Regions from separate parts of the Vibrio sp. 1401 genome, predicted to be linked through region 1. Evidence: predicted binding sites of a transcription regulator. Region 1 holds the regulator's gene; each other region holds the start of a gene.

Evidence for each region. Region 1 encodes PurR, which represses purine synthesis genes. Its sites were predicted from a motif close to TNANGNAAACGTTTNCNTNA; they were not measured.
Region 2: purT (formate-dependent phosphoribosylglycinamide formyltransferase) is a predicted target of PurR. The motif match lies at 3,894-3,913, and genes of this name have one in related genera.
Region 3: R7Z77_RS17980 (formate--tetrahydrofolate ligase) is a predicted target of PurR. The motif match lies at 2,450-2,469, and genes of this name have one in related genera.

The regions. Positions count from the first base shown of each region.
Region 1 is NZ_JAWOWF010000013.1:50,157-61,241, forward strand. It holds gene R7Z77_RS09120 (alpha/beta fold hydrolase) at 1-496, shown strand, start outside; gene R7Z77_RS09125 (DUF2007 domain-containing protein) at 528-848, opposite strand; gene R7Z77_RS09130 (TVP38/TMEM64 family protein) at 869-1,555, opposite strand; gene R7Z77_RS09135 (TfoX/Sxy family DNA transformation protein) at 1,670-2,260, opposite strand; cyclic di-GMP riboswitch class I at 2,377-2,466, opposite strand; gene purR (HTH-type transcriptional repressor PurR) at 2,754-3,758, opposite strand; gene torD (molecular chaperone TorD) at 4,227-4,874, opposite strand; gene torR (two-component system response regulator TorR) at 5,141-5,851, shown strand; gene elyC (envelope biogenesis factor ElyC) at 5,924-6,709, opposite strand; gene cmoM (tRNA uridine 5-oxyacetic acid(34) methyltransferase CmoM) at 6,824-7,615, shown strand; gene mukF (chromosome partition protein MukF) at 7,618-8,955, shown strand; gene mukE (chromosome partition protein MukE) at 8,936-9,661, shown strand; gene mukB (chromosome partition protein MukB) at 9,664-11,085, shown strand, end outside.
Region 2 is NZ_JAWOWF010000002.1:51,444-62,528, forward strand. It holds gene sbcB (exodeoxyribonuclease I) at 1-1,408, shown strand, start outside; gene R7Z77_RS01560 (CidA/LrgA family protein) at 1,464-1,838, shown strand; gene R7Z77_RS01565 (LrgB family protein) at 1,840-2,517, shown strand; gene cdd (cytidine deaminase) at 2,948-3,835, shown strand; gene purT (formate-dependent phosphoribosylglycinamide formyltransferase) at 3,979-5,154, shown strand; gene R7Z77_RS01580 (thiopurine S-methyltransferase) at 5,227-5,877, opposite strand; gene R7Z77_RS01585 (phosphoribosylglycinamide formyltransferase) at 6,193-6,972, shown strand; gene ihfA (integration host factor subunit alpha) at 7,094-7,390, opposite strand; gene R7Z77_RS01595 (AEC family transporter) at 7,925-8,806, shown strand; gene pheT (phenylalanine--tRNA ligase subunit beta) at 9,021-11,085, opposite strand, start outside.
Region 3 is NZ_JAWOWF010000040.1:1,462-12,546, reverse strand. It holds gene glgC (glucose-1-phosphate adenylyltransferase) at 1-93, opposite strand, end outside; gene R7Z77_RS17980 (formate--tetrahydrofolate ligase) at 635-2,383, opposite strand; gene R7Z77_RS17975 (inosine/guanosine kinase) at 2,620-3,924, opposite strand; gene R7Z77_RS17970 (CreA family protein) at 4,158-4,628, opposite strand; gene R7Z77_RS17965 (flavodoxin) at 4,774-5,283, shown strand; gene R7Z77_RS17960 (HAD-IA family hydrolase) at 5,479-6,147, shown strand; gene R7Z77_RS17955 (methyl-accepting chemotaxis protein) at 6,578-8,008, opposite strand; gene R7Z77_RS17950 (hypothetical protein) at 8,323-8,496, shown strand; gene R7Z77_RS17945 (ACP phosphodiesterase) at 8,578-9,180, shown strand; gene R7Z77_RS17940 (DEAD/DEAH box helicase) at 9,248-10,507, shown strand; gene R7Z77_RS17935 (EAL domain-containing protein) at 10,535-11,085, opposite strand, start outside.

The DNA.
Region 1 (11,085 bases):
AAACCTTGCTGAATTGTCATCAGAGCGCGTACGTTCGATGGTGCTCGGCGGTGCTGTCACAAGGCTTAACACTCGTTCTCAGATATTGGTGAAATTAGGTAATTTTTGTAAGCATATCCTACCGTACATGTGGCTCTACAAACTGTTCGCTTATATTGTTATGCCTCAAAGAAGCCAACGAGAATCTCGCCACCTTTTTATTCGCGAAGCCAAGAAGCTTTGCCAAAAAGAATTTAAACGTTGGTTTATTCTTGCCGCTGATGTAAATCCGTTAATGAAATATTTTAAAGATCGAGAGTTACCCATTCCGACTCTTTACTTAATGGGCGACAGGGATTACATGTTTATTAAACCTGTCAAAGAAATGGTTGCAGCACATAAGCTCAGCATTCTACGAGAAATCCCGAATTGTGGTCATGTATGCAATGTAGAGCGTCCAGAAGACTTCAATCAACACTCCATCGAGTTTATTAAACAGCAAGCTGTATGTGCTTAAAACTGAGTGCATCCACTGAATAGGAGAGCCGCTATAGCTCTCCTAGTTGATATCCACATTGCCAACATGCACCAAATTGCCCTTCGTTTATTTCATGACATTTTGGGCATTGCCAATCTTGATACTCATGCCTATCGGATTGTTTTCGATATGCTTTTACTATTTCTTCAGCTTTCATCTTTTGTGCAGTGTCAAAAAGCCACACATAAGGATCGGTATCATCACCAAACGGCAGTTCTCCTTTTAAGCCGAAAATACCTTCTCCACGAACTTCACAGTAAATTTGTTCCACTTTAAGCAGCTCACATACAATGTGTGCTTCTGCTGGGTTTTTAGCGATAAATATTTTCATCAAAATACCCACTTCACCAATTACGAGTTTTGCTGACTTGGTGTCGGCCTTACTTTATTCATAACCCATTTAGTGATGATTGGAAATAGTCCCAATAGCGCAAAAGACGCTAATACTGCGGGTGAAACAATGCCCGATAGGCTTTCAATTGTTGCTAATTGAGTACCTGCATTCAGATATACGGCTGTGCCTGGCAGCATACCTATTTGGCTAGTGAGATAAAATCTACCTACAGACATCGGCGTTAAGCCCATCAGTAAGTTGATTAGAAAGAAAGGGAATACAGGGATTAGACGCAAGGAAAATAGATAAAAAGCTCCGTCTTTTTCGACACCTTGATTAATTGCGTTGAGTTTATTTCCGAATTTGTTTTGTACCCAGTCACGCAATAAGTATCGGCTGCTCAAGAAGGCCAGTGTTGCCCCCATAGTGCTAGCGAAAGAAACCAGTAGCAAGCTTGTCCAAAAACCAAATAAGGCTGCACCAAGTAAGGTGACTACTGCCGCTCCTGGGATAGAAAAAGCGGTAATTGCAATGTAGGTAAAAAAGTAAATCGCAGCCGAGAATACAAAATTCTGATCGATGTATGTAGTTAGTGCTTCTTGTTGGGCTTTTGCATTCTCTAAGGTTAAATACTGGCCAAAGTTAATACCTAAAAAGACGATAGCCGCTAGTAGGATGAGACCTAATATCAGTTTCTTATTCATAATTTTGATTCCAATTTGGGATATATGTAATAAGACAGTAGGAAAACCGAAAAAATTTCACAAAAAAACCGCAGATTAGACTGCGGTTTTACAAGATAGTTTTTAGGCCGACTTTTATTGGAGGCCGTTCATCAACTCATCTCGGCGAGCTTGAGGTACCACACTCCAATGAGTGCCGTTGATAGCCCCTTCTAGTGCCCATAGCAACTCAATGTTGACGGTTGCAGAGTGCGTATCTCTTATCGCTTTATAGGCGTTAAGCGCACCTTCCTCTTCAAGCTTCTCTACGGATTCGATGCCGGCTTTTTTTAGCATGCGCTCGGTAGCCAGTCGTAAGTTAGGCAAATCTTTCAAACGGTTAGGCTTTGTACTTGCTTGCTGTTCTTTCTCAAGCTTTGCCTTTTTCAATGATTGATTCGCTACTTCGATTAAGCGTTCGCTTGATTCCCATAAATCGCTGGAAATAGCGTAGTACTTTGTAACGACTGGAAAGCCACGTTTTTTATAAACGTAAGGCTTTAGCCCTTGTTTCTCGAAGTCAGATGAAGTTTTTTGGTCTGCTCTGATATGAAGCTGATTGTTTACCACTAGTGCAAACATTGTTTCATCAGCGAATAGTCCGAAGCCACCAAACATTGAGCGCGACTTGATATTACCAAGTGCCTCAAATAGCTTCATAGAGTCTTTGAGTATCGGTTTATCCATGTTTTGTTATCTCGGTGTAATTAATATTACGCCACCAAAAGTCAGGTCCGAGAGAGTAGCAAACATGCGTAAAAACAATGTCATTACAGAGTAAAGTCATTGCTTACACACTTGCCATCGGTAACCCCGCTACCTTCCATATCGTAATATGGTTCAGGCCGGAGGCTTTGCGTCCCACTCTTTCGAATGGTTTGCCCTGTGCGTGACACAATGAGCATACTTCTTATATTGAATTAACATCACGGTTTAGCGTTAAAAGTGTGATTTCGGTTCAATAAAAATGATAGATTGAATGCTCTATTTTGCATATGGAAAGGTGCAAATTGGCCTTTGAAAAGGAGTTCTTAATATATATTACATTTATATAAAACAGGGAGTTAACGTTAGTCAATTGTTATTAGAGTGGTGTGAAGTATTAGAGAATGCTTAATTTTTCCAAAAAAATAAGCGCCCCTGTAGAGCGCTTATTTAACACGGTTAAATACAGTGAAATTTAGTTCATTTTTTTCACAGTATTTCGAATTACAAGCTCAGGTTGCATCTCGAAAATTCGTTTTTCGTGTTCTTTATCTTTGATACGCTCAAGTAGAATTTCGAATGCATTTTTACCAACACGACGTTTAGGTTGGTGGATAGTCGTTAGCGGTGGAGAGAAGTATTCCGCAAGCTCGATGTTGTCGTAGCCGATCACTGAAATATCTTCAGGAATTTTGATCCCGTTTTGTTGCAAGCGGCTCATTAGGCCTAGAGCCATTGTGTCGTTAAAACAGAATACCGCCGTCGGGCGCTTGTCCATTGCGGTAATTTTATCTGCAACTAATACGGCCGTATCACATTCAAAGTTACCTTCAAGGATCCAGTCTTCATTTACAGCTAGGTTCGCTTCGCTCATTGCGCGACGGAAACCTGCAATGCGCTCTTGGCAAGCAAGCTTTTCAAAATGACCGCTTAGACAAGCGATATCCGTATGACCATTGTCAATCAGATGTTTGGTTGCAATGTAGCCACCTTCTTCTGAGTTATCCATGATCTTGTCTGCTTGTGAGCTCTCTGGGCCCCAATCCATGACCACTTTAGGAATGTCCGCATGACGGTCAAGCATCTCTTTTAGTTCTTCGGTTAAGTCAGAACACATCACTAGGATGCCATCAACGCGCTTTTCAGCCAGCATACGAATGTAATCGCGTTGTTTTTCGTAAATCCCGCCTGTGTTACATAAAATCAGAGTATAGCCTTGGCGGTAACAGTAGCTCTCAACGCCATCAATCACTTCTGAGAAAAATAGGTTAGTTGATTGAGTTACTAACATGCCAATCGTACGAGTTGAGTTGCATTTTAGGCTGCGTGCAACGGCACTTGGCGCGTAATTCAGCTCGTCAACGGCTTTCATTACTTTTTCTTGCGTTGCTTCTGCAACGAAACGCGTTTTATTGATAACGTGCGAAACTGTCGTAGTGGAAACGCCGGCTAAGCGAGCAACGTCTTTTATCGTGGCCATAAATGGTGTCCTGTATCGAGCTACTGAAATATGTCGTATTGGATGTACCTGATGCTCTAATGGTTTCACACCTAGCAATATAAAATTGGCGCTAAGTGTCTCGGCAGCGGTTGATCCAAGTGCGACAAAAGGGTACGTAGCAGCATCGGTCGATGAATTTTATCTTTTTTCTATCTGATGAGAAATTGCCATCAACCTGTTAAGAAAACACAAAAACCGCTATATTTCAGCGGTTTACATATAAATCATATTTAATCGTTTGCGCTCACATTTTAGCCCTATGTGAACTGACTAGCAATGTTTTCAGCAAGAGATTTGTGTATTTGAAGTCACATTTTGACTGCTAAATAACCAAGCGTCTTTGCGCTAAGTTAAGGCAAACGAATATTATACCCAAGTTACTTACAATTGGTCACTTTCAGGCATACAGGAAGCCCGATAGGCAGGCTCCCTAAAAATAGGCGGCAATTATTCACCAAGAAGGTAGGCGCTGTCTAGTTTACAAAATGCAACTAATAGTTTCGCGACACTCGAGTAAAATCCAAATTCGTCGAATTGTTTACATTTGTCTGAAAACTGAGGTAACCAAGACATCAATTGTTGCTGGATAAAGTCGTTTTGTTTAACGAAGGCTTCTTCCATGTGTTTTTCTTGTTCAAGCTCGTTTGAGCGGATAATCATGTTCCCGAGAAAGTCGAGCTCAACGGCTAAGTGATCCGCAGGTTCCTTTAGGTTTTCGTCTACTTGAACGCCAAATTCAGCCATCAACTTTTCCATTTCCTCAGCTGGCTTGTCATTCAGTAAACCTGATTCACCAATGTACATGGATGCGTAAGGAAGAGCGCCGTATTTTTCTGTCTTCAAAAACAGTTCACAAAAGTCAGCTGCAAGCTCTAGTTGTGCATCTTCACGATCTTGTAACCGATTCAGCGCATCAACTAGGCTATCAACGGCTGGTTTTAGCGACTCATTTTCACCTAAACCTGCGAGAAAACTGCGAATTTCAACACTGTGATAGGCTTCCAATTCTTTCTCTGTTAGTTCTTTTGCGAACAAGCTCGAAAACCACCAGTAAATTTCAGCGCGTTTTTCATTAAAAGCTTTCACTTCTTGCATTTTGGGCTCCTGAATGATGCTTCAAGTCATGCATCACAAAGTCAATTAGGGATATCCCCTAAGTGTAATCAATTAAAATGAATAGCAGTAACTATAATTGTTATGTTTTATGGTCAAAAATGACCGTTTATTAATAGCAATGGGCAAGCTTGTTTTGAATCAATAAAAACGCTAAATCTTGCGTTTTAATGTATCTATGACTAGAAATGTTACTAGTTATGAATAGAATACGTCTTGGATAATAAGAAGACAGAAAAGTGGTGTAAATGAGCTATCACGTATTAGTCGTAGAAGATGATGTTGTAACTCGTAGTAAGCTTGCGGGATATTTCCAAAATGAGGGCTACCAAGTCAGCGAAGCAGAGAGTGGCGCAGAAATGCGTGAAGTTTTGCAAGCGGGCGATGTAGACCTGATCATGCTGGATATTAACCTGCCTGGTGAAGACGGCCTGATGCTTACTCGTGAGTTACGTAGCCAATCGGATATTGGTATCATATTAGTAACAGGACGCACGGATAGCATTGATAAAATCGTAGGCCTAGAAATGGGTGCTGACGATTATGTGACAAAACCTTTTGAACTGAGAGAGCTGTTAGTTCGCGTTAAAAACTTGCTGTGGCGTATTTCAGCAGCGCGCAGTGGCAGCTCGAAAGCGAATGAAACCAGTGAAGAGCACATTGTGCGCTTTGGGGAGTGGACATTCGACATTCAACGTCGCGCACTTAGCCGCAACGGTGAGCCAGTAAAACTAACTAAAGCAGAGTATGAACTTTTGGTGGCATTATCGTCTTATCCTAACCAGGTGTTAAGTCGTGAGCGTATTTTGAACATGATCAGCCATCGAGTGGATGCGCCGAATGACCGCACCATTGATGTTCTTATTCGACGTATGCGCGCAAAAATGGAGTTCGATCCTAAGAACCCACAGATTTTTGTAACGGTACACGGCGAAGGCTATATGTTTGCTGGTGACTAGTTGGAACATAACTCAATCGTAAAAAGAAAAAGGAGAGCTTCGGCTCTCCTTTTTTGTGGCTTCAAGATAATACTAGTTTGCTTCAACCATTGGTGTTTGGCCGACAGTATCACGCAACCTTTGCCAAATACTGCCCAAGTACTCATGCCAATAAAGCTCTGTTTGTTCTAAGTAACGCGCTTTAGGTGAGTATTTATCCCAAGGTTGACTTATCTCGCTAATAGCTAAGAAGTTGGTCGGGGCTGGGATTGGTTTAATGCCTGCTGCGTTGAACTCATACAATGCACGGCTCATGTGACTCGCAGAAGTGACTAACACAATCTCCTTTTGTTGAACGAATGCAGCCGCTTGACGCGCCTCTTCCCACGTATCTTTCGCATCTTCTAATAAAATGATATCGGATTTCGCGACTCCCAACGCAAGGGCAACGTTCGCCATCATTCGCGCGTGGCTAATTTCAGATCCGCCAGCATAGCCGGATAAGATTAATTTCGCGCCTGGATACATTCTTAAAATACGAATGCCCTCAGTTAAGCGCATTAATGCTGCACGGCTTAACTGCGAGGTGGGTGGAATTTCGTCATCGATAACATGACCATTCCCTAAAACCATCACGTAGTCGATGGTGCCAGAAACTGGCAAAAAGGCTTTATGCTCTCGCTCTAACGGCATAAGAAGCTTGGTTGAAACAGGTTGGAAGGCAACAAGAAAAATGCCAACAAAAGAGAATAGAACAACGAAGCAGCCAGTTTTACGTTTTGTAGTAAAACTAATGAGAGCAAGACCCAACAAGCCTATCAGCAGCAATGCCGGAAGGGGCATAAGCATGGCTGACACTACTTTTTTCAGCTCAAACATACATAAATAGTCCGAAAAAACATCAATTGATAATAAAAATGAGGGTATCCCTCTTTATTCCTGCTTTCCTTGTGCCAGAATAGCGGCACAATCCGTTATGATAACTCAGCAGAAGTGACAGAAGACCGCAATTTCGACGATATCGCCCACAAATTTGCAAAAAATATTTACGGCTCCGATAAAGGGGAGATCCGCCAAATCATTGTGTGGGAAGATTTTCTACAGATTCTAAGTGAATTAGATGCTGACCAGCAACCCCTAGAAGTGTTGGACGCTGGTGGTGGTTTGGCACAAATGTCGCAAAAGCTTGCTAAGCTCGGACATCGAATCGCTTTATGTGATCTATCTTCGGAAATGCTGCAGTTGGCTAAGCAGGATATTGAAAAAAACGGTTTGCTTGAGCAGTATCGCCTGATTCATTCGCCTGTCCAATCCATCGGTGAACATATGGATGGACAGGTCGATCTGGTTATGTTCCACGCTGTGATGGAGTGGCTGGTTGATCCTAAGGCCGCACTTGAAACAGTTCTTGAACAAGTAAAACCGGGAGGTATCGCATCAGTCATGTTCTACAACCACCACGGTTTAGTCTATAAAAACGTGGTTTGTGGCAACATTCCTCATATATTAGACGGCATGCCTCACCGAAAAAGATTTAAACTACAGCCGCAAAAAGGCTTAAAACCTGAAGAAGTCTACCAGTGGATAGAAAATTCAGGTTTTAATATTTGTGGCAAATCTGGTATTCGCTCATTTAGTGATTACATAGGCAATATGGAATACATGGGTGATTACGAGTTTGAAGATGTGTTGGCGCTAGAAAAACAACTTTGTCGACAAGAGCCATACCTCTCATTAGGCCGCTACATTCATGTGTGGGCTAAAAAGAACGATAAACAGGAATAACAATGAGTGAGATGACTCTCAATGCTGCAGAGCAACCAATCGATGAGCTGGTTGGCTGGGTTAAGCAGCACGATTTCTCGTTGAACCTGACCACAGAGCGATTGGCATTTTTGATAGCCATTGCCGTACTGAGTAATGAAAGGTTCGATGAAGAACTGGGTGAAGGTGAACTGCATGATGCATTTGCCATCGTCACTCGACTATTTGATGAGACCGGCGAAGCCTCCGCTTTTCGTGCGAACAATGCGATCAACGAGATGGTTAAGCAGCGTCTTATGAGCCGTTTTGTCAGTGAGATTACTGACGGAGCGAGCATTTACCGCTTGTCGCCATTAGCGATAGGAATAACCGACTACTACGTGCGTCATCGTGAGTTCTCAAAACTGCGTCTATCTATCCAGCTATCCATGGTAGCGGATGAAATGGCGAAAGCGATTGAGGCAGCACAAAAAGGTGGCACACCGGGTCACTGGAAGAAAAACGTATACGGTGTTTTAAAATATTCTGTAGGCGAAATCTTCGATCAAATTGACCTCAACCAACGTGTTATGGATGAGCAGCAACAGTCAGTGAAACAACAGATTGCTGACCTGCTTAACAAAGACTGGCGCGAAGCGATCAACAACTGTGAAGCACTTCTGTCAGAAACATCAAGCACGTTGCGTGAACTTCAAGATACGCTGCAAGCCGCCAGTGATGAACTGCAAACTCAGATCCTCGATATTCAAGAAATTGTTTACGGTGACCCTGAGCTGGAGTTTATCGAAGAAGCCTTGTTTGGTCTGCAAATGAAGCTGGACCGAATCACAAGCTGGGGCCAGCAAGCGATCGACCTTTGGATTGGTTACGACCGACACGTGCACAAGTTTATTCGTACTGCAATCGATATGGATAAGAACCGTGCGTTTAGCTCGCGTCTGCGTCAATCTGTCAAAGATTACTTCGATGCGCCTTGGTATCTGACTTATGCAGATGCGGAGAGGCTTTCTGACCTTCGTGATGAGGCCCTAGTACTGCGTGATGACGAGGTAACGGGTCAAGTTCCGATGGAAGTAGAATACGAAGAGTTTCAACAAGTCAATGATGAGCTGTCTGAACGAATTGGTGACATGCTAAAAGCGCATAAAGATCAAGGCACACCAATCGATTTGAGTGTGGTACTGCGAGATTACCTTGCACAGCACCCTTACACTCATCATTTTGATTTAGCTCGCATTATCGTCGATCAAGCTGTACGTCTAGGGTATTCAGAATCGGATTACCAAGCGATTCAACCAGACTGGAAAGCAATCAACGAATTTGGGGCAAAGGTACAAGCGAATGTCATCGACCGATACTAATGAATACATGTCAGAGAATCTGGCAAAAGCAATTTCTAACCCTCTGTTCCCAGCGCTAGACAGCATGCTTCGAGCAGGGCGTCATATCTCAAGTGAAGATCTAGACAACCACGCGTTGCTGTCGGATTTCGAACTTGAGCTTTCTTCTTTCTACCAACGCTACAACACCGAATTGGTGAAAGCGCCAGAAGGTTTCTTCTATCTTCGTCCTCGTTCAACGTCTCTGATTGGCCGTAGTGTTCTTTCTGAACTGGATATGCTGGTGGGTAAGGTACTGTGTTTCCTTTATCTAAGCCCAGAGCGTCTTGCGCACGAAGGCATCTTCACTAACCAAGAGCTGTACGACGAACTGCTTGCTCTAGCAGATGAAAACAAGCTGATGAAGCTAGTGACGAACCGTGCGACTGGTTCTGACCTCGATAAAGAAAAGCTGTTTGAAAAAGTACGTACGTCACTTCGTCGTCTGCGTCGCCTAGGCATGATCATCAACATCGGTGAAACCGGTAAATTCAGCATCAGTGAAGCGGTATTCCGCTTTGGTGCCGATGTACGTATTGGCGATGACATGCGTGAAGCGCAGCTGCGTCTGATCCGTGATGGTGAAGCAGTAGTGCACACCAAAGAGCCAAGCCAAGGCAGCTTATTGTCTGAAGAAGATCAAGACGACCAAGCCCAAGAAGAAACAACAGAAGAGGGTGAAGCATGAGCATGATTGAACGCGGTAAATACCAATCGCTGACCATGGTCAACTGGAACGGCTTCTTTGCCCGTACGTTTGACATCGATGGTCTGGTCACCACGCTATCAGGTGGTAACGGTGCAGGTAAATCAACCACAATGGCGGCGTTCATCACCGCATTGATTCCTGACCAAACGCTACTGCACTTCCGTAATACGACAGAAGCAGGCAGCAGCCAATCGTCTCGCGACAAAGGTTTGTACGGTAAGCTACAGCCGGGCGCATGTTATGCGGCGCTAGACGTGGTGAACTCACGTAACCAACGCCTATTGTTTGCAGTAAAACTACAGCAAGTTGCGGGTCGTGATAAGAAAGTAGACATCAAACCGTTTGTGATCCAAGGTCTTCCAAGCCATGTGAAACCAACGGATATTTTGGTTGAAAGCGTATCTGCGACTCAAGCTCGTGTACGTCAAATCAACGAAGTAAAAGAATCGATCGCGGAATTTGAAGGCGTTCAGTTCAAAGCGTTCTCTTCTATCGTGGATTACCACGCACAAATGTTTGAATTCGGTGTGATTCCGAAGAAACTGCGTAACTCTGGTGACCGTTCTAAATTCTACCGCCTGATCGAAGCATCGCTTTACGGTGGTATCTCAAGTGCGATTACGCGCTCGCTACGTGACTACCTTTTGCCACAAAACGGCGGCGTGAAAAAAGCGTTCCAAGATATGGAATCGGCACTGCGTGAAAACCGCATGACGCTAGAAGCGATCAAAACCACGCAAGCAGATCGTGACTTGTTCAAACACTTGATTACAGAGTCGACCAACTACGTGGCAGCGGACTATATGCGCCATGCCAACGAGCGCCGTAAAAAACTAGAACAGACATTGTCTTTGCGTTCAGAGTTATTTGGTTCTCGCGAAACCTTGATTGAGCAAAACAATCTGCTTAACCGCGTTCAAGAAGAGCTGGAACTGCTGATCGAGTCAGAATCTTCTTTAGAGCAAGACTACCAAGCGGCTTCTGATCACTTGCAACTGGTGCAAAACGCGCTGCGTCAGCAAGAGAAGATCGAACGCTACCAAGAAGATCTTGAAGAGCTGAGCGAGCGTCTTGAAGAACAAATGATGGTAGTGGAAGAAGCGCAAGAACGCGTGATGATGGCTGAAGAGCAAGCTACCGTTGCAGAAGAAGAGGTGGATAGCCTTAAGACGCAACTTGCTGATTACCAGCAAGCTCTTGACGTTCAGCAAACTCGCGCCCTTCAATATCAACAAGCAGTTCAAGCGCTGGAGAAAGCGAAGCAACTACTTGGCGATGACAGCCTAACGGCGGAATCGGCTCAAGCGCTTGTCTCTGAGCTTAAGAACAAAGAATCAGAAAGCACCAATTCGTTGCTATCGGTTAAGCACAAACTGGACATGTCTTCTGCAGCGGCAGAGCAG
Region 2 (11,085 bases), on a different contig from region 1:
TCAGCCCACTTTTTTCTTCTTTGATTATGAGACATGGGGAACCAACCCCGCGAAAGATCGCCCAAGCCAGTTTGCTGGTGTTCGTACAGATGAAAACTTTAATATCATCGGCGAGCCTTTAGTCATGTACTGTCAACCACCGGCTGATTATCTTCCGTCTCCTGAAGCTGCGCTTATTACTGGTATTACTCCGCAAAAAACGGTTCAAGAAGGCCTTTCTGAGCCAGAGTTTATCGCTAAGATTCACACTGAACTCGCGAGACCAAATACCACCAGTTTAGGCTACAACAGCATTCGCTTTGATGACGAAGTGACCCGTTATACTTGTTATCGCAACTTTATCGATCCATACGCATGGAGTTGGCAAAACGGTAACTCACGTTGGGATTTACTCGATGTACTACGCGCGTGCCATGCCCTTCGCCCAGAAGGCGTAGAATGGCCAGAAAACGAAGATGGCTTCACTAGCTTTAAATTAGAACACTTGTCTGTGGCTAACGGCATAGAACATAGTAACGCGCACGATGCCATGGCAGATGTGATTGCGACTATCGAAATGGCAAAGAAAGTAAAAGCAGCGCAACCAAAATTGTTTGATTACTTTTTTTCTATGCGCCAAAAGCGCAAGCTCAATGATTTAGTCGACATCGTCAACATGACACCGTTGATGCACGTTTCAGGCATGCTAGGGCGCGAATGTCAGTACACTAGCTGGATTGTGCCTGTTGCTTGGCATCCAACCAATAATAACGCCGTTATCACCATCGATTTAGCGAAAGACCCTCAACCTATTCTTGAGCTATCCGCAGAAGAGCTGCACGAAAGACTCTACACTAAGCGCGAAGATCTTGGTGAATTGCTACCAGTGCCAGTTAAACTAGTTCATTTGAACAAATGCCCTATTCTCGCCCCTGCAAAAACGTTAACGGCGGAAAACGCAGAAAACATCGGCATTGATCGTCAGAAGTGTCTCGATAATTTGGCACTACTTCGCCAGCACCCTGAGATTCGAGAAAAACTAATCGGCTTGTTCTCTATCGAACGTCAATTTGAAAAAAGCGATGATGTGGACACTCAACTTTACGACGGATTCTTCTCTCCGGCCGATCGCGCAGCCATGGATATCATTCGCGAAACCGATCCGAATAATCTTGCTGCATTAGACATTGAATTTGATGACAAGCGTATTAAACCTCTATTGTTCCGCTATCGTGCGCGTAACTTCCCAGGCACATTAGACGAGCAAGAACAAAGACGCTGGGCACTACACTGTCGAGAAGTGTTTGAAAGCCAAATTGAAGAGTACATGCTGAATTTAGAAAACTTAGTTCACGAACATGAAAGTGACGAAAAGAAGATTGCGATATTAAAATCCGTGTACCGTTATGTAGAGAGCTTAGCTTCCTAACTCCTCCTAATACAAGCGCACCTTATGGTGTGCTTGTTGTTTATATACTGTCAAAATGATTAAAGAACGATTCTTACAACTGATCCAACTGCTCATTTCAATCTTCCTCATCATGGGAGCACTTGGCATCGGAATTACCATTCAAAAGTTCACTGGCGTTTCCGTTCCAGGAAGTGTCATCGGTATGCTCGTACTGTTTTTCTCCATGACTCTTGGGCTTGTAAAAGTCGACTGGGTCAAACCGGGCGCCACGCTATTTATCCGCTATATGATCTTATTGTTCGTTCCTATCAGCGTCGGATTAATGCAGCATTTCGACCTACTACTCGCGAATGCGCTCCCTATCATCGCTAGCGCGGTTGGCGGTTCACTCATTGTACTGGTCAGCCTCGCTTGGCTGCTAGATTACTTGCTACAGGAGAAACACTGATATGTGGTTAGTTGTTACCATTGTGGTTTTTCTTATCGCTCGCCAAATCGCAATCAAAGTGAACAATCCTCTAGCAAACCCTTTGCTGATCAGTATCGCAGTGCTCATTCCTTTGCTTACTTACTTAAATGTGCCATTTGAAACGTATTATGCGGATAACGAAGGAATTAGCTTTTTGCTTCAACCTGCTGTAGTTGCTCTGGCTTATCCACTATATGAACAACTACCACAAATTAAAGCAAACTGGCGAATCATCACTTTCGCTTGCACAGTAGGCAGTGTGATGTCGATGATGACAACCACCTTGATCGCAGTCGCTTTCAAAGCGGATATCAGTTTAATCGCGAGTCTAGTGGGTAAATCCGTCACTACACCAATAGCGATGGAAATATCGAGTCACCTCGGTGGTGAAGCCGCCGTTGCAGCGATCTTGGTTCTGATTGTCGGTTTATTGGGCGCAATTTTGGCATACCCAATTTACAACTTGATTGGAATTAAACACCCGATTGCACGTGGTCTGACAATGGGTACAGTCTCTCATGCCCTAGGCACCGCTACTTGTGCAGAGAAACAGCCCATAGATGCCGCGTTCTCATCACTCGCATTGGTTTTATGTGGGATCATAACTTCTATTTTGGCTCCAAGTTTTTTTGCTTTGGCGGTCTGGCTATATCAATAGTTAAGCGCTCTCGGTCTGCCCTCCTTCCGGCAGGCCGTAGCCTTTCCATTTCTTACTTATCCCTTTCAAAATCCTATCTTATCTAGCAACCTCACCCAGTAATATCGTGAAGGGACTTGATCGAGATATACATTCATAGCGTTAGCATTCTAGATGCTACCACTCGCTCTAGATTACGTAGGTATAAAGTAGCATAGCGGTAAAAGTCGCGTTAGTAACATACTCCTGCTCCTTGGTCATATGAATATATACTGATATGGTTAATTGTGAGACGGAGATAACGCTTCACACCTGTGCAATCGAATACATGTGTGAGCTCACTCTAATTATGTAACAGAATTATCAATTGCATTATTTATCGTGATCTAACGCACGGAACATTTCTATCTTTCACATAGAATAACTGTCCATGCAATAACAAGGATTCAACATGAAAAGTCGCATTGAACAGGCGCTAGCAGGCGCTCCAGAAGCACTTTCCAAACAACTTGCTCCTATCATCCAAGCTGATGATTTTGATGCTACGCTTTCAGTTCAACAATTTGAGCAGTTGCTTTCAGCTACCGGTCTATCAGACAAAGAGCTTCGTGTTGCGCTACTTCCTTTTGCCGCAGCGTACTCCTATGCTCCCCTTTCTGACTTTTATGTCGGCGCTATCGTTCGTGGTCTTTCAGGTCGCCTTTACTTCGGTGCCAACATGGAATTCTTTGGTGTACAGTTGGGTCAAACGGTTCACGCAGAGCAGTCTGCGATTAGCCATGCTTGGATGAAAGGCGAACGTGGTGTTAAGGATATCACTATCAACTTCAGCCCATGTGGTCACTGCCGCCAGTTCATGAATGAGTTATCTACCGCAAACGAGCTTAAAATCCAGCTCCCAGAACGCGAAGAAAAGTCACTTCATGAATACCTGCCTGAAGCCTTTGGACCAAACGATCTCGGTATCGAGTCCGGCTTAATGGCAGAAGTTAAACACCAATTCTCATGTGATGATGAAGACGCACTCATCCAAAGTGCAGTTGAAGCGATGAACATGAGCCACTCTCCATACACCAACAACTTGAGTGGTTTAGCATTAGAGATGACTAGCGGCCGTGTATTCCAAGGCGCTTATGCAGAAAATGCAGCGTTTAATCCTAGCTTGCCACCGCTACAAGTTGCGCTAATCCAAGTTTTACTTGCGGGTGAAACCTTTGACAGCATCAAAGCCGCTGCATTGGTAGAAAACTCTGAAGGTAAGATCAGTCACTTAGCCGATACGCAATCAACGTTGGAAGCGTTGAATCCAGATATTCCGCTTAGTTTTGTCAACGTATAAACGACAAATTCAACAAAAAGCTCTACAACATGTAGAGCTTTTTTATTACCTAAAAACCAAAAGCAAACGTTTGCTTTGTCATAAAACTTCAGTATGATCTCCTGCAATTTCTGTCTCATCACTCTATTTTGTAAGGGAACACTATGTTTGGCACTGCAACTAGCGCAAATGCTACCCGTGTATTACTTTTAGGTTCTGGCGAACTCGGTAAAGAAGTCGCCATTGAATGCCAGAGACTTGGTTTAGAAGTGATTGCTTGTGATCGCTATGCCAATGCTCCAGCGATGCAAGTCGCTCACCGTAGTTATGTTATCGACATGTTAGATGGGAACGCCTTAGAAGAAGTTATTACGAAGGAACAACCTACTTACGTCGTACCAGAAATTGAAGCCATCGCAACCGGCAAACTGGTAGAGCTTGAAGAAAAAGGACTGAATGTTGTTCCAACCGCTAAGGCAACCAGGCTAACAATGAATCGTGAAGGTATCCGACGTTTGGCAGCAGAAGAACTGGAATTGACGACTTCACCTTATCGTTTTGCAGATAACTTTGAAGACTTCAAAGCCGCGGTTGAGCATGTGGGTATTCCGTGCGTGGTGAAGCCTGTGATGAGCTCTTCAGGTAAAGGGCAAAGTGTTATCAAGACCGAAGACGACGTTACAAAAGCATGGGATTACGCTCAGGAAGGCGGGCGTACGGGTGCAGGTCGCGTTATCGTGGAGGGTTTTATCGACTTCGATTACGAAATCACTTTATTGACCATCAGAGCCGTTGACGGTGTGCATTTCTGTGCTCCAATTGGTCATCGTCAGGAAGATGGCGACTACCGCGAATCATGGCAACCGCAAACTATGTCAGAAAACGCAGTAAAAGCAGCTGAATACACGGCTGAGAAAGTGGTAAACGCGCTCGGTGGCTACGGCATCTTTGGTGTAGAGCTATTTGTTAAAGGCGATAAAGTCATTTTCAATGAGGTCTCTCCTCGCCCTCACGATACGGGTATGGTTACAATGATTTCACAGGAAATGTCTGAGTTTGCTCTCCACGTGCGCGCGTTTACCGGAATGCCAATTAATAATATTGTGCAATATGGCCCATCTGCGTCTGCTGTTATTCTTGGACAAGGAACTTCCACAAACATTCGCTTTGAAAACCTAAGCAAAGCTTTAGCTCAACCTCAAACACAAGTTCGTCTATTCGGTAAGCCAGAAATCGATGGTCGCCGCCGTTTAGGTGTTGTCCTTACGCGACGAAAAACCACCGAAGAAGCCGTTCAAGATGCTGTTGAAAGTGCTTCAAAAGTGAATATCATTTATTAAATACGAACCACTCATACAAAAATAGCGCAGCTCAAATTGCTGCGCTATTTCGTGTTCCAAACCGAAGAGAGCCTATTCACTCTCGATTAAGTACACTTCTTCAGAGAAGCGACTTAAGCCTTTTTTCGCAATTTTAGGATGATTCTCGTCAGCTTCATCTACGTTCAAACAAGTAACTTTGTAACCTGAAAATAACTGCTCAATCTCTTCGACCGGCACGCTAAATGGAGGCCCCGCCATCTCTTCTTGAGGATAGTTGAGTGTAACAAGCAAAATACGACCGCCTGGGTTCAAAAGTTGCTTGAGACGCTCTACATACTCCTCTCGCATATCTTGCGGTAAAGCAACCAACGCGGCGCGATCATAAATGATATCGGCTTGAGATACTGGTGCAGTGAAAAAGTCCCCAGTATAAATAGAGAGCTCATCAAATTGATAAAGCTCGTGCATGCCATTAAGAGGCGTTACCGTTGGCGTGTAAAAATGTTCAGCAAAAAAGGCACGCACAGCAATATGGCTTAGCTCAACACCTTCAACCGAATCATGCTTCATCGCTAGCCAAATCAAGTCTTCTGACTTTCCACATAAAGGAACTAACACTTTATCTTCACGCTTTGGATTAGTGTGTTTCCAATATACTGGTAATAGCGGGTTTACATCTTCCAAGTGAAATCCGATCTGATTGCTGGCCCATTTGTTATGCCAAAATTCTTGGTCTCTCATTTTACTTTCTACTTGTCGGCTGTTTTCATTTTGAGAGGTAAGACTAACGTTTTTTTTCAATTTGTCTATGCCGTTCATCTTTGGTTAATACTGCGGTGATAGGATGTAATCGGTCTCATAGGAGACGCGCATTTATCTGATAATCAGAATAAAGAAAAGAGAAATGGTGATCTAACGCACGATTCTACTTCAAGATAAAACTGAAACCTTGGAATCTTTCGTAATGGCCCCATTTATAAGTTAGTACCTGATTTGCCGAACTTAGCGACCTTTATGTTCCCTATTTTCTAAGTACAAGCAAGTTAAGGAGAGTGAATGAGCTTATTTCTTCGTACTACAGCATTGATGCTTTTGGTACTTAGCCGTGCACCGGCATTTGCCGCACTTCCAATTACCCCTGCGCCTAGTGGCGAACAAAATCGTTCAACCAGCCAAAACGAAGTTTGTTCGAAACTTTTTAAACACAGCCTTAGCGGTTTATATGGCATTCAGTCAATCGACACCACACCAACTCAGCCATATTCTGACTTCGACATCCTTTACAGCAAAGCTCACCAAGCACAATTTGAACTTGAAACTATCTGTAAGAGTACCGCACTTCTTAATGACGCTCAGCCATACTTCGCAGGCGTGAAATCCAAACAACGAGCAGAAGAAAAGATAGCTTTAGAGTTAGATGGGAAAGTTGAACGTATTACTGACCTAGCACGTGCAACGATTGTAGCTGAAGACGTCGCGAGCTTAGTCTCCATTTATGAAACGTTAGAGCGTGAAACAACTATTGTGAAAGTAAAAAATCGATTCAAAAAACCTGGCCCTTCAGGATATAGAGACTTGAACTTGCTCGTTCGTTTACCAAAAACAAACCTAGTAGCCGAAGTTCAACTGCACTTGAAAGCAATCGCAGATGTAAAAAGCGGTCCCGAACACGACCTATACGAAAAAATCCAGAAACTAGAACGTCAAGCGATGTTGGAAAAACGTGAGCTAAGCGAAATAGAGCTTGCCTCTATTCGCAACATGCGTACACAGTCTAAGAACTTGTACCAACAAGCATGGCAACCATACTTAACAACGCATCTAGAAGCGGCGTAACCGATATCATTAAGCGTCTCTCATAAACAGAAAAACCACCGCATTGCGGTGGTTTTCATTTGTATGCACACGAATTTTACGCAAAAAAAGACCACGCCTTAGCGTGATCCATTTATTCGGCTTACTGTACTTTCTTCAGGTTTTCTACACGAGCTTTTAACTTCTGACCCGGGCGAAAAGTCACTACACGTCGAGCAGTAATTGGAATATCTTCACCAGTTTTCGGGTTACGACCAGGTCGTTCATTCTTGTCACGAAGATCAAAGTTACCAAAACCTGACAGTTTTACCTGTTCGCCACTTTCCAGTGCCTTACGAATCTCTTCAAAGAACACTTCCACCGTTTCCTTGGCGTCCCGCTTACTAAATCCTAATTTATCAAACAGGTTTTCTGCCAGTTCGGCTTTTGTGAGCGCCATAAAACTTTCCTCAAAGCTATGTTAAACAATGCTACGTTAGTGTAGCGCCAGAGCAGTTTTACCCTACCAATTCAACAACATATCGGGGTTACATCAGGAAGTGTATGACAAGCTTATGATTTTCGCCAACTTTTTTCTTGGCGAACAAAAGGAATAGCACTACGTAAATTATTGTTAAACGCCAGAAATTTGATATTTTTGTTTTTGTTTCATCTTTATCAGGAAAAACATCCAGATTATAAAACTAAAAGTAGTTTAAATATCAACATTAAACACTATTTAATAAAAATATCAGATATTGGTTATTTAACAGACACTTGACATAGAACTTGTCGTAAATTCAGTGATTTGTATGTAACTCGATACGTAACAATTAGATTAAAAGGTATGACCACCTGTACTTTGCAACTGTGCTTTGAAAGCTTGATTAAACCCACGCTTCTCGCTGTTTAACGATGACGCCATATATAAAGATTGATAATGTGGAAGTTCGTGTATTTCCTCATTAGCTTCTTACACTGCTTCTAGGCGACCATGATTAATCAAATCATAAATATTCTTTTCCCTGTTTTTGCTCTTGTCGGAGTTGGCTATTTGGTCGGTCGTTACATCAAGCCTGACTTTCGCCCAATAAACCGCATTAATATTGAGGTTTTTACGCCAGCACTGGTATTTTCGTCACTCGTTAGCATGCCGCTCGATTCAAATCAGGGGCCGCTTCTTTTGGCGGCAATTGTTGCGGTTTTAATTCCCGCACTACTCATGATCCCGGTATGTCGATGGACGTCACTCTCGTTTAAAACCTGGGCGCCACCACATATGTTTCGGAATAGCGGAAATCTAGCTATTCCTTTGTTTACCTATACGTTTGGAGAAATTGCGCTGTCGTCAGCAGTGCTTTTATTTGTCGTGTCAGCATGCTTGCATATCAGCTTAGGCGTAATGCTGCTTAGTCATGGCAACCCTTTTAAGCAAATAGTCAAGATGCCAATCTTTTTAGCAGCGTCGTTGGCTCTGTTTCTCAACGTGTCAAATGTGGGTGCATGGGCGCCTTTATACGAAGCCACTGCTCTACTTGGGCAAGCGGCCGTACCCGTGATGCTTTTATCTCTGGGGGCACAAATGTGTCATTTACGGTTGGACGGTTTAAAGATTGGTGTGTTGTGTACCGTGCAGTCACTGGCAACTGGTGCTGTCGCTTTTGCACTTATTTATTGGTTAATTCCCCTTCCAACGATGCAATTGCAAATGATGGTGCTCTTCACAATGCTGCCGCCAGCCGTCATGAATTACCTATTTGCGGAAAGACTGAATATAGAACCCATGAAGGTGGCGTCAATGGTACTATTTGGCAACTTTTTCAGCATTCTTACGCTGCCTCTTCTGCTTAGCTATACCCTCTCACTCGCTGCCTAACCGCCAATAAGCTATCGTTAGCGTGTATTAGCTGAAAAACAATACGTTCCTAATCTCGGGTAAGGGCCATCCCTAGTTTGGTCTAGTATTTTAAAATAATGAGGGGTGGTGCGAGCAGTAAGGAACTTGAACAACGATAAGGTAATCCTAAAAATAAAAAAACCCTGCCAAACTGGCAGGGTTTTCATTTCTTAAGAAGATACGTTACGCGAGATTAGTCACGTAGAGACGCACCAAACTTCTCAGAAACGTGAGCAACGATAGCGTCAACCGCACCAGCGATATCTGCATCTTCAAGCGTACGCTCAAGTGACTGTAGAGTCAGAGCGATTGCTAGGCTCTTCTTACCTTCTTCAACGCCTTTACCTACGTAAACGTCGAACAGTTTTGCATCTTTAAGGAACTCGCCACCTTGCTCTAGACAAGCGTTAACAATGTCACCAGATGCAACAGCTTCATCCACTACTACCGCGATATCACGACGGTTTGAAGGGAATTTAGAAAGTGCTACCGCTTCTGGGATCACTTTGCTGTTAATTGCAGACCATTCGATTTCGAATACGATAGTACGACCGTTTAGACCGAACTTACGCTCAAGCTCAGGGTGAACGGTACCGATCACGCCCACTTCTTTGCCGTCTACGATGATTGCCGCAGATTGACCTGGGTGAAGTGCTGGGTTAGCTTTTTTGCTTTCAGGTGACAGTGCAGCGAAAGAGTACGCTTTTTCGTTCGCAGATAGCTCTAGAATCGCTTCTAGATCGCCCTTAAGGTCGAAGAAATCAACAGTGTTGGTTTCGATATCCCAGTGCTCTTCACCACGAGTACCAGCAATAACACCTGCAAGCATAGGCTCTTGACGCATGCCGTTTTCTGCAGATTCACATGGGATGAAACGTAGGCCATATTCGAATAGACGAACGCGTGGCTGTTGACGCTTCTGGTTGTGAACAACCGTGTTCAACAGACCTTGGATAAGACCAAGACGCATTGCTGACATGTCTGCAGAAATTGGGTTTGGAAGTACGAGAGGCTCAACACCAGGTACAACTAGCTTTTGCTGCTCAGGCTCAACGAAGCTGTATGTGATTGCTTCGTGATAACCACGGTCAACAAGAAGATCACGAACGCGTTTCAGTGGAAGATCCGCTTCAACGTGGTTGTGCATCTTAAGTGCTGCTGCTGGGTTTTGGTTAGGAATGTTGTCGTAACCGTAGATACGGCCAACTTCTTCAATCAGGTCTTGCTCGATAGCGATATCGAAACGCCATGTTGGCGCTACTGCCACCCAACCTTCTTCAGAAGCTTCAACAGTCAAACCTAGGCGCTCTAGGATTTCTACTACGTCAGCATCAGCGATGTGGTGACCTAGTAGGTTGTCTAGTTTAGTACGACGTAGAGCAACTTTGTTTGGCTTAGGTAGGTCTGCTTCAGACTCTACTGCAACAACAGGTGCTACTTCACCACCACAGATCTCAACTAGAAGCTGAGTTGCACGCTCCATTGTGCTCACTTGTAGTGCGTAATCCACACCACGCTCGAAACGCATTGAAGAATCAGTGTGCAGACCGTAGCTACGAGCGCGACCACGGATGTGGTCAGGTGCAAAGAATGCACACTCTAGTAAAACGTCTTTAGTCTCAGTTGTTACACCTGACTCTTCACCACCAAAGATACCTGCGATTGCAAGTGCTTTGTTGTGGTCCGCTACTACTAGTGTATCTGCGTTTAGTTCTGCTTCGCTGCCGTCAAGAAGTGTTAGCTTCTCACCTTGCTCAGCCATACGAACTACGATGCCACCTTCGATCTTCGCTAGATCGAATGCGTGCATTGGTTGGCCTTGCTCTAGAAGAACGTAGTTAGTGATATCTACCACAGGGTCGATAGAGCGAATACCACAACGACGCAGTTTCTCTTGCATCCATAGTGGTGTTTCAGCTTGAACGTTTACGTTCTTAATAACACGACCTAGGTAACGAGGACACGCAGCAGGCGCTTTCACTTCGATAGACACTTTATCGTCGATTGAAGGGGCAACTGCTTCTACTAATGGCTCTGTCACGTCAGCACGGTTTAGTACGCCAACTTCACGAGCTAGACCACGAATGCTGAAACAGTCAGCGCGGTTTGCCGTTAGGTCTACGTCTACTGTTACGTCGTCTAGACCTAGGAATTCACGGAAATCAGTACCGATTACTGCGTCTTCTGCTAGTTCCATGATGCCGTCTGACTCAACGTCGATACCTAGTTCAGTGAACGAACAAAGCATGCCGTGGGAT
Region 3 (11,085 bases), on a different contig from region 1:
AAAAGGTACGGCTGGCTTGGTTCTGTCATCGGTGAGTGGGCTGAGTCTAGACCCCATCCCTCCTGCTAAAATTACGGCGAGTGCGTCTTCCATAGTATTCCCTTTCCCTTTTCTGACATGCATCAAAACGGTGCTAACCTGAAGGAGGTGGTATGCAACGCAGAGGTTTTGAAAAGCATGTGCTAATGTGCTTATTAGTGAAAAGTCTACTACAAGAATCGAGCCATAGAATATCTCCTTAAAAATCAAGGAGGTTAAAATTTCACTGTAAGACAACTGCACCATATTAGTGAAGCGCTAAATAGCCCGTGCATCAAATTGGCGCAAAATTGTAGAAAGGAGAAGTCAACAAGTATAGATTTACAATGTAAAGTGGCGACAAAACAAGAAGATAAATAGGTTTTTCTAGCTTAATAACTATGGCTAAACAAGGCTTAGGGTTAGCGTCTTAACTCTAAAGGTCTAAAACAGGCGCGTTGATGTAAGGCAGGAGAGCTTTGTATCAACAATTCAAGAGTAGAAGGCCTGAGACAACTCTTTTCACAGTTGTTGAGAGTGAGTGAGTGGATAGGTAAGTAGACCACTCACTCAATGAATATGCTCACTTCACTGATAGCGATACGTTATCACTGCACTAAGAGAGACCGACGATATTTCCTTCATCATCAAGATCTAAGTTCATAAATGCGGGTTTATCAGGTAAGCCTGGCATCGTCATCACGGTACCAGATAATGCATAAACGAATCCTGCGCCCGCACACAAGCGCAGCTCGCGGATTGGGACGGTAAAACCAGTTGGTGCGCCTTTGACTGCGGAGTCTGTGGTTATCGATAGTGGTGTCTTCGCGATGCAAACCGCTAAGTTGTTAAAGCCTAATTGCTCAAAATGTTTGAGCTGTTCAGTCGCGATAGGAGTCATTTCTATATTGGTTGCTCCATAGCCCGCTTCACATACTGCCATGAGCTTTTCGAGTAATGATTGCTCTTTGTTGTATAACGGACAAAACTCTACAGGCGTGGTACACGCATCAATAACATGTTGAGCTAGTTCCGTTGCGCCTTGTCCGCCTTGCGAAAAAGCGGTGCTGATGGCTACTTTAACTTCGGGATTAAATTGGTGAATCAGCTCTTCAAGAGCTTTAAGCTCTTTCACACAATCTTGTGGAAACTGGTTAATGGCAACGACAGCAGGTAAACCGTATTTATGAACGTTATTTATGTGCCATTTTAAATTTTCAAACCCAGCCTCCAATGCTGCTTGGTCCGGATTAAAAATGGAATCTGGAATAGCCATACCTGGGCGTAAATCGTAGTGTCCAGAATTCGCTTTGAGGCCGCGTAATGTTGCTACGATCACTACACAGTCCGGGGCTTTGTTGGCGGCAGCAGCTTTAATGTTACACGCTTTCTCAAATCCCATATCCGAACCAAAACCGGCTTCAGTTACCGTGTAACCTGACAGTTTTAGCGCAATATCGTCCGCGATAATGGATGAATTTCCATGGGCGATGTTTGCAAATGGACCTGCATGGATCAACGTAGGAACACCTTCTAGAGTTTGCATCAGTGTTGGTGCAATCGCCTCTTTTAGTGTTACTGCCATTGCTCCTGCAACTTGTAGATCTTCCGTAGTGACGGGGTTTCCGTTCAAATCGTACGCTACGACAATTTTCCCAATACGTTGACGTAAATCTTTTAAATCTTTGGCTAGTGCAATTATAGCCATTAACTCGGAAGCAGCTGAAATATCGAACCCTTCGTCACGCTCGAAACCATTGATGGTTTTTCCTGCATCATTGAGGCCAATTTTGACTTTACGTAGTGCACGATCATTATGGTCCATCACTCGTTTCCAAGTAATACTTGCCGTGTCGATTTTAAGTGCTCTTAACCCGGTGCGTGATTCAAAGGCATCATAACCCTCGCGTTGCTCATGGAACAAGCGAGCGTCAAGAGCGGCTGAAGCAAGGTTGTGCGCCGCTGTCACTGCGTGAATGTCACCAGTAAGGTGTAAGTTTAACTCTTCCATTGGAGCTACTTGAGAATAACCGCCGCCCGCTGCGCCACCTTTAATACCGAAGACGGGTCCCATCGAAGGTTGCCTTATACATGCAATAACAGATTGATTAAGCTTTGCTAAACCTTGCGCCAGGCCTATCGTCGTAACGGTTTTTCCTTCGCCAAGAGGAGTCGGCGTGATCGCAGTGACGAGTACAAGTTTACCGTCATCATTTGCTTTGAGTCGTTCCAAACATTTTGGGTGGACTTTGGCTTTGTGCTTCCCGTGAGTGTCATACTCTTCGGGTGATAGTCCTACTTTTTCCGCGATAACATCAATAGAAGAAAGTGGTGTTTTTCGGCAAATTTCGATATCTGACTGCATGGAGAATCCCCAAAGTGGTACTCAGGTAGCGTTGAAAAACTACCTGAGTTATAACGAGTATTATTGTGAGGCAAAGGTCTGCTTGGTGATGGTACTGTTTCGGTTAGGCTTGTAAAGAGTTTACTGCTTCGTATTGTGCGACATACTAACAAAATCTACTCGTTACAGTGCTAGACAAAAACAAAAAGGCCACCAAATGGTGACCTTGATATATTTTCAGCTTTAAAGCTGTCGTTTTAACGATCCCAATAAGTCTCTTCTAAGCTATCTTCTCGTTCAGGAAGCGCTCGCGATAGGCGAGGAGAGTGCTGCGTCAACACTTCATAGCTTACTCGGTTTGCGTATTTACAAATCTGAGAAAGAGAGGAGTAGGTTAAGCATCGTACTTCGTGCTTTTCTGAGTTAGGCACTTCTTTTTGGTGGAAAGAGTTTGCTGCCATGTCATGCAGTAAGGCTGAAAGGGCTGCATCACCTGCACCATTAGTGTTCTTAATCTCTAATGGTCCACCAAGGTAAGGGCCGATGTGAGAGTAGACCTTCATTGGGTTTTGACAGTCTTCTTTACGCATCGCACGACTAAACTCGTACTGGTTAAAGGCTTCGAGGGAGCTTTCAAGGATGTCGTGTGTGGTTTCTCGTTTTACTTTCTCGTCGGTGTAACCAGCCATGTACAGACCATTTGGTCCTGCCGTACAAAGTACGAGATCAACCCATTCAAGTGCTTTATCAGCAGCTGCTAGCGGCTCTGTTTCACCTGTTAGCGCCGCACCTTCTTCTTCATTCATAGCGACAACAGAAATGTTTTCGCGAATGTATTCTTGCCACCACTGTGCGTTACCTTCGATAACGTACTTCGTCCCTAACGTAAGTACAACAGGGACATCGTGCTTCTTAGCAAAGTCGATCGCTCTTTGTACCGCTTTAGGCATTGGATCTTCTTCTTTACCACGCATTAGGTAAGAAGAAACAACCAGGGCTGATGCTTTCTCAAAGATCTCTTCAGGAATGCTTTCCGGAAGTAGTTGATTCATATGACCTTCGTTGATAGCAAATGTACGCTCACCGTCTTGAGAAATTAGGGTGTAGCAGCGACCAATAGGGCCATCTACCGTTTGTAAATGGTTAAGGTTCATGCGTGAAGACGTACGACAAAGGTAGCGATAAGCAAAAGAACCGACTTGAATGTTCTTAGACATCACACCGAGCAAAACGGATTTGCTGTCGGCTAAAACTGAGTAGTTGTGAAGAGTATTGCCAATAGTGTCACCTGGGTATTGGTGTGTGATCAGGCCTTGCTCAACCAGTTCTTCGTAAAGTGCATCTGCTTTGCTTTCTTCAAGAACGAGCGAATGTCCTTTACTCAGGTTGTATTTCTCTAAAAACGCGTCATCTACACGTGCTTCGATATCTACAATGGTTTGACCGACACCAACAATAGTTGGGCGATATAGCTTAGGTGCCTGTCGGATTTGGTTTACTAATGGATCTCGAGCGTGAGTTGGGAAGTAGTGTTTAGATTTACGCTGACCAGGAAACTTCATGCTTGTTCTTGAGTGAGAAAAAAAAGAGGCGGGATTGTATCACAAAAAAATGAAAATCGTGGCGATTTATTACAAAGAAGTCAGCTCGCTGAAAAAATCAGCGAGCTGAGTAAATAGCAACCAAAGCAGCTGCAATTTATGACGCTTGTCGTATTGCAATGGGTTGTTTTTTAAACTTGTTGCTCAGCAGCGCCCGGAAAGAGCCTGCTCCGCGCTAACTAAATTTACCCGCGTTACTTTTTCACTTCAGTTGGCTCAACGTAAGCCTTGGTACCCCAAAGTGGGACTGTCGAAAGGCTATGCTTAAAACTACCATCGGTCTCTTTTGTTGTATAAGACAAGTAGAGTAAGGTTTGGTTATCGGCATCATAAATACGGCGAACCTTCATTGTTTTGAAGAAAATGCTTTTTGACTTCTTAAATACAATTTCACCGGACTTACTCTTATCTATTTTTGCAATCATTTCCGGTGTGATTTCGCCAGTCTGACGACATGATATTGAGCTATCACTTGGATCTGCTAAGCTGAAATCCGCTTCGATAGAGGCGATGTGACATGTGACACCTGTTACCACCTCGTCTTTCAACTCACCGACTTTGATGTCTTTCAAAGTAAACCAACCGAGCCCCACGTCAGCAACATCGTTATCTGAACAACCAACTAGAGTAGTAGCAAGCAATGCACTTAACAGCATCTTTTTCATTATTTTTGTCCTTAACTAGGAAAGATATTGATGAAATCTATCAGAGGTTTGCACCTAAAACAAAATTTAGCCACGGAAAGGTCTATGTGCGCTAGGTTTGTTGCGGGCTTCATGCTAATGTACTGCTCTAAACGAAGGTATCAAGATGAATGAACAACAGTTAGCCAGTATCGAGCGTAAAAATACATGGCTGTATGATCTGGTCGAAGTTGAATTTCCGACACCAGAGAGTTTGAAAGGGCGCGATGTCTATTTCAAAACGCTAGAAAAAGCAACGTATCAAGTAGTCGACAAAGACACACTACTGGAAAGTGACTCTGAATTTAACCTCGACGATATTTTTCTGGTCGATTTTCATCGACTGACCATTATGTTCTCTATCTTGCAATCTCAGCGCTGGGAACAGCAGTATGATAAAGATATGATCATTGAATATCTGACACAGATTATCCTCACGCCAGATTTTGAATTATATGTTGGTTTTAAATCTGGAGTCCCAATTGGTGCTGCTATTGTTAGCCATCTCGAAGGAAATACACTCATCTCTGATGTTGCTGTTTCTGAATCAAAATACAAAAGCTCGTTTGTGGCTGATCTGGCTAAAAGACTAAGCACCGAGCAAAAACTGTTAGACTCAGTGGTTATCGAAAACTAACTTACACATCAATGTGCATAAAAAGTAAAGCAAGATGACGTTGGGTGATCTTGCTTAGAAAAACTGTAATTGCTCCCTTCTATTTCCATGAAATGCCAAGCTCGTCGTTTCAACAATCCCAAACTCAAATAAGATTAATCCAAACATTCTTAAAATCAGCTTGGGCTTGAGCCTTTAAGACGTCTGGAGATGGCTATGGCAATTACCAATATTAAGTGCGTGATATTTGACTGTGATGGTACGTTGGTCGACAGCGAAAGACTGTGTTGCCAAGCGCTCGTCAATGTATTTAACCAGCATGGGGCTGAGTTAACGATGGAAGAGTGCGTTTCTCACTTTAAAGGAGGAAAGCTCGCTGACATCCTTTTAGATACTAAAGAATTGAAAGATATCAAAGTTCCAATTGATGTTTTAGAGCCGCAATACCGAGAAGAAGTCCAGTCTCTTTTTGTGCGTCACTTACAGCCAATGGATGGCGCAAAACGATTAATTCAGTTTTTGGATTCGCATAATATCGAATATTGTGTGGCGTCTAATGGACCTAAAGATAAAATTGAATACGCTTTGGAGTTAACCGGTTTACTCGATGCTTTCCGAGGCAAAGTGTTCTCGGCATTCGATGCGAATAGTTGGAAGCCTGAGCCCGATTTAATCATGTACAGTGCTATGAGCATGGGCTTTTTACCAAGTGACTGTCTTTATATTGATGACACGCCTAAAGGAGTCGAGGCGGGACTAAACGCCGGTATCAAAACGGTGCAGTTATTTAATGGTGAAGCTATCAATCGTGTTGATGACGAGCGTGTAATTCGCATCCATCATTTAGATGAATTAAAAGAGCAGCTGTGTGGCTGCTCTGTTTGACCTATTAATGGCAAACCGGACTTAAGCTGTGGATGTGCTTAAGTTTAGACTGTAGGTAAGGCGTTTGATGTAGACATTGGATAGATGAGAAGTTTTTTGTATGAAATCCGCAAGCAGCGCATGTGAATTTCTCGCCATCCGATGAAATGAGATATTCATCTCCTTGGCAGAGTGGGCAATTCAGGTTCTCTATGTCTTTTGTGTCTTTGTAATTATTCATATTGTTTTCCAGCAGCAAATTGGAATTGGCAAGATCAAGCATAGCGGAACGCTCTGTTTAAGAACATTATTTCATCGGGTACAGCGAGAACTTGAGATTCACTTCAAATATCCACTTGGATGTCGTAGAAAATATCGAAGGTAATAGTTGAACACGGTTTAAAGAAAAGGGCTCCCTAAGGAGCCCTTGTTGATCATAAGTTCCACAACGTTATGCGGTGCGGTAGCGTTGTAATATCTCACCAAGAGAAACGGAGGCTTGCGTGAGATTAGCGACGCCAGCGGTAGATTGCTCCGCCACTTCTCTGATTGTGCTTGATTGACTACGAATTTCTGAAAGTTCCGATGCAATATCGTTAGCAACTGCGCTTTGTTCTTCAGCAGATGTGGAAATCTGAATGCTCATGTCCATTAATGAGCGTGCTGACTCGGCAATAGAGGTAACATCATGGCCGATTTCATCAATAAGCTGGCTGCTGGTTTGAGCTTGCTGAACGGTTCGGTTGGTGATTGAAGCAATGTTCTGACTCTCTATTTGAAGCTTCTCAATCATGGCTTGGATCTCTACTGTTGCCTGTTGAGTTCTGCTTGCTAATGTACGTACTTCATCGGCAACCACTGCAAATCCACGACCTTGTTCACCAGCACGGGCTGCTTCGATTGCTGCGTTTAGTGCCAACAGGTTAGTTTGTTCTGAAATGGCGTTAATCGTTGTGATCACGTCATTAATCTGCGTCGTATTCTCGTTTAAATTGGTTACTGACGTAGAGGCTTGTTCAATATAGCTAGATAACGTCTCTATCTCGCCAATCACGTTTTGTACACGGCTTCTGCTTAGTTCGATCTTCTGGGCATCTTGGTCTGACTGCGTCGTTGCTTGTTGAGAAATACTTGATACCTCCTTTGCAGAGGCTGTCATTTCTTCCATTGCCGTCGCGACTGAATCAAGCGTTTGATATTGATGAGATATCTGGGTTTCACTCAACTGCATATCTTTTTCGAATGCAGAAGATGTCTCGCTCAACATCGTTGCATTATTTTTAACACTATTAACCAGTTCACTTAAGGTATCCATAGACTTGTCTAGCGCACAGCCGATGGTACCGAATTCATCTCGACCTGGATGGAAACCAAGGCGAGAGGTTAAGTCACCGTCACCAATTTTTTCGGTTGTTGTATATAAAACCCACAGAGCTCCTCCGATAAACGTTGCCACCCAGTAAGAGAATAGGGCAAAAGGAATACCCCATAAGAAGCTGAGTAATAGTGACGATAGAGCTGATGATTTTAACGATTCGTATTGTGTGGACACATTTTGAGTCAGCTTAATCACTTCTCCAGAATGCAACTTGGCATAAGCGGTCACAGACCCATCGACAAAAGAACTCTCGCTTACGCGGTTCGATTTCGATACGCCGTCAATTTCTGTAGCGCGGTTTGATTGAGCATCAACGATACCAGAAAGCTTCGCTTCGCTCGCCGAGATGGCTTGCTGCTCAAATTGTTGTATTTCATTGAAGTAGCGGCTTCCAGCCACTGAAGTGAGGGCTACTAAAAACAGTAGGAATATCACCCACATTTTGTCGTTGATAGACATCTTGATAAACAGCCTGTCTATCGTTCTAAACTCAACTTCTCTCATTTAAAGCTCCATTAGAGATAAAAGATATTGACCAAATCTATTGCTATATCGAAACAAAATATGCGAAGTTAATCAGCAAAATATGTAACGAATACTAAATTTAGTTTAAGAAATGAGATCTAAGGACGCCTATAACAGTATGTTATATCTTTAAATTGACATGAATGTTGATAAAAGAGTCATTTCTCTAAAGTGTTAAGCGGATATGAAACTTAATTGCAATCGTTTACTTTTGATTATGCTCATAGGTTTTTAAATCTTTACTTCTCGCTGTCATGAATGTGTCATATAAAGACTATAAAAAGGAGTTGCTGATGTGGATATGGCAAGAGTCAGGCCGTCAGCAAGTAAAAGCAAGAGAGCTTAAAATAAAGGAGGTCACAATGAGCGACCAATACCAAAACGATGAGAGCCTAGAGCTGCTAGATGCGCTTGAAATTGGCATTATCTTGTCGGAATACGTTGGCTCAGACAACGAAGCCGAATAGCGGAACACTCTCATCTCGTCGTAATTGACGTTATACTAGGTTCATGTCACACCAAGCCCTAGAAGCCAAAACTGGCGTCGAATGAACTTTCTAGCCCACCTGCATATCGCAGAACACAGTAACAGCCATTTATTGGGAAACTTGCTTGGAGACTTCGTAAAAGGAGATCCAAGCAAGCTGTATGATCGCGATATCTCAAATGGCATCAGATTACATAGATTTGTTGACCGTATTACTGACCATCATCCAATCGTCAACGAATGTAAGCCTCATTTCACTGGTGTTGCGAGACGTTTTGCACCTATCGCTTTAGATATGTTTTGGGATCATTGCCTCGCAAAACACTGGAACGACTTTCATTCCGTGTCTCTCGAACACTTTGTAAAAACGGCATACGAGAGAGTAAACCGAGAGGTTCATGAACATTTGCCGCCACGTTTTTTGGTGCTCCACAGCAGAATGTGGCATGGCCGATGGCTTCAATCCTATCAAGATCTAGACAATATAGAATTTGCACTACATCGGATGTCGCAAAGAAGTCCTAGAATGGCAGACTTAACCACAACATTTAAAGTGATTGAAAGTGATTACACCGAATTAGAAGAGAAGTTCTCGTCACTTTATCGAGATGTTTTGCGCCAGTCGTATGATTTTCAGCAACAGCTTAATGACTCAACTCAATGAGATAGAAAAGTAGTATGGCTTTAGGGGCTCTGGTAAACTCTGCGCTCCAAAAATAATGAGGTTACACATGTCTGTTAATTTTGCTGATTTAGGCATCGAACAAAAGCTAATCGAGACGCTAGGCAATCTAAATATCGTGACGCCAACACCAGTGCAAGAAAAGTCAATTCCACACGTCCTTGCAGGAAAAAACTTACTTGCTGCTGCACAAACTGGTACGGGAAAAACGGCTGCGTTTGGTTTACCTATCATACAAACCGTTCAGCAAAAGAAACTTAATGGCACACCTCGAGCATTGATTTTGGTTCCAACACGCGAGCTTGCACAGCAGGTATTTGATAATTTGAATCAGTACTCGGCAGAAACAGAACTTCGCATCGTGTGTGTTTATGGTGGTACAAGCATTGGCGTACAAAAGAGAAAGTTAGAAGAGGGCGCTGATATTTTGATTGCCACGCCAGGCCGCCTTTTGGATCACCTGTTTAATGGTAACGTAAACATCTCTAAAACCGGTATGCTCGTGTTAGACGAAGCCGACCGTATGTTAGATATGGGATTTTGGCCTGACTTGCAGCGCATCTTCCGACGTTTGCCTGCTGAGAAACAGATCCTATTGTTCTCTGCGACATTTGAGAAGCGAATCAAAACTATTGCGTATAAACTCATGGAATCGCCAGTTGAAGTCGAAGTTTCACCAGCAAATACGACTGCTGAAACGGTAACACAAATGGTTTATCCAGTGGATAAAAAACGGAAACGTGAATTGCTAGCGTACTTAATTGGCTCGCGGAATTGGCAGCAAGTGCTTGTATTTACAAAAACGAAGCAAGGCAGTGATGAGTTAGCGAAAGAGCTCAAGTTAGATGGCATCAAAGCGGTTTCTATCAACGGTGATAAATCACAGGGTGCCCGCCAAAGAGCTTTGGATGAATTTAAACAAGGTAAGGTACGTGCTTTGATTGCAACCGATGTGGCAGCACGAGGGTTAGATATTCAAGAGCTAGAACAAGTCGTGAACTTTGATATGCCATTCAAAGCAGAAGATTATGTCCATCGAATTGGCCGCACTGGAAGAGCAGGAAAGTCAGGTTTGGCGGTTTCTCTGATGAGTAGAGATGAGGAGTACTTGTTGCAAGCTATCGAGAATCTGCTTGATCAACGCTTACCCCAAGAATGGCTGGCAGGTTTCGAACCAAGTCTTGTAGAAGAAATTGAGCCTGAACAAAATGGGGGTGGGCGTCGTCGTAGTCGTTCATCTGAGAAGCGTAAGCTAAAAGCAAAATTGGCGATTCATAAGAATCGTGGTAAATCACGTAGCTCTCGCTAAACCGCGCAAACTTTTGTTCTTACATAGTCAGGCTGTTTTTGCCTCTTCATAGACGTCTAACGTTTGGGGGATAGCAAGTAGGTACCCTTGATACATATCGAAACCGAGCTTTTTCATTAAGCGAAGTTGATGCTCGGTTTCAATTCCTTCGATAACGGTTTTAGAGCATAACGCTTTTGCGAGCGATAATGCATCGTTAAGCGCTTTAAAATCACCGTTTTCATACCTTAGCAATAAAGAGCGATCCATCTTGATTATATCTGGGCAAACGCTTCTCACTCGCTCAGTTGTCGATGCATTGACGCCATAATCGTCAATCGCTAATTTAAATCCTTCAAGACTTAACTCCCGAGCAGCTTGAGACAAAGAGAGTTCATCCTCCACCTTCAATTCAAGTAACTCCATGACGATTTGTTCATTCATCAAATGCGATTCATAAATGGTTTGTTTTAGCAGTCGGTTATAAGTGATGTCTTTAACTAGTATCTCTGCCGCTACCGGTAATACATTGAGAAGCAATTGTTTTGTGTGAAAGCGAGACTGAGAGAAATTTTTGATATGGATTAGGCGACTTAAGC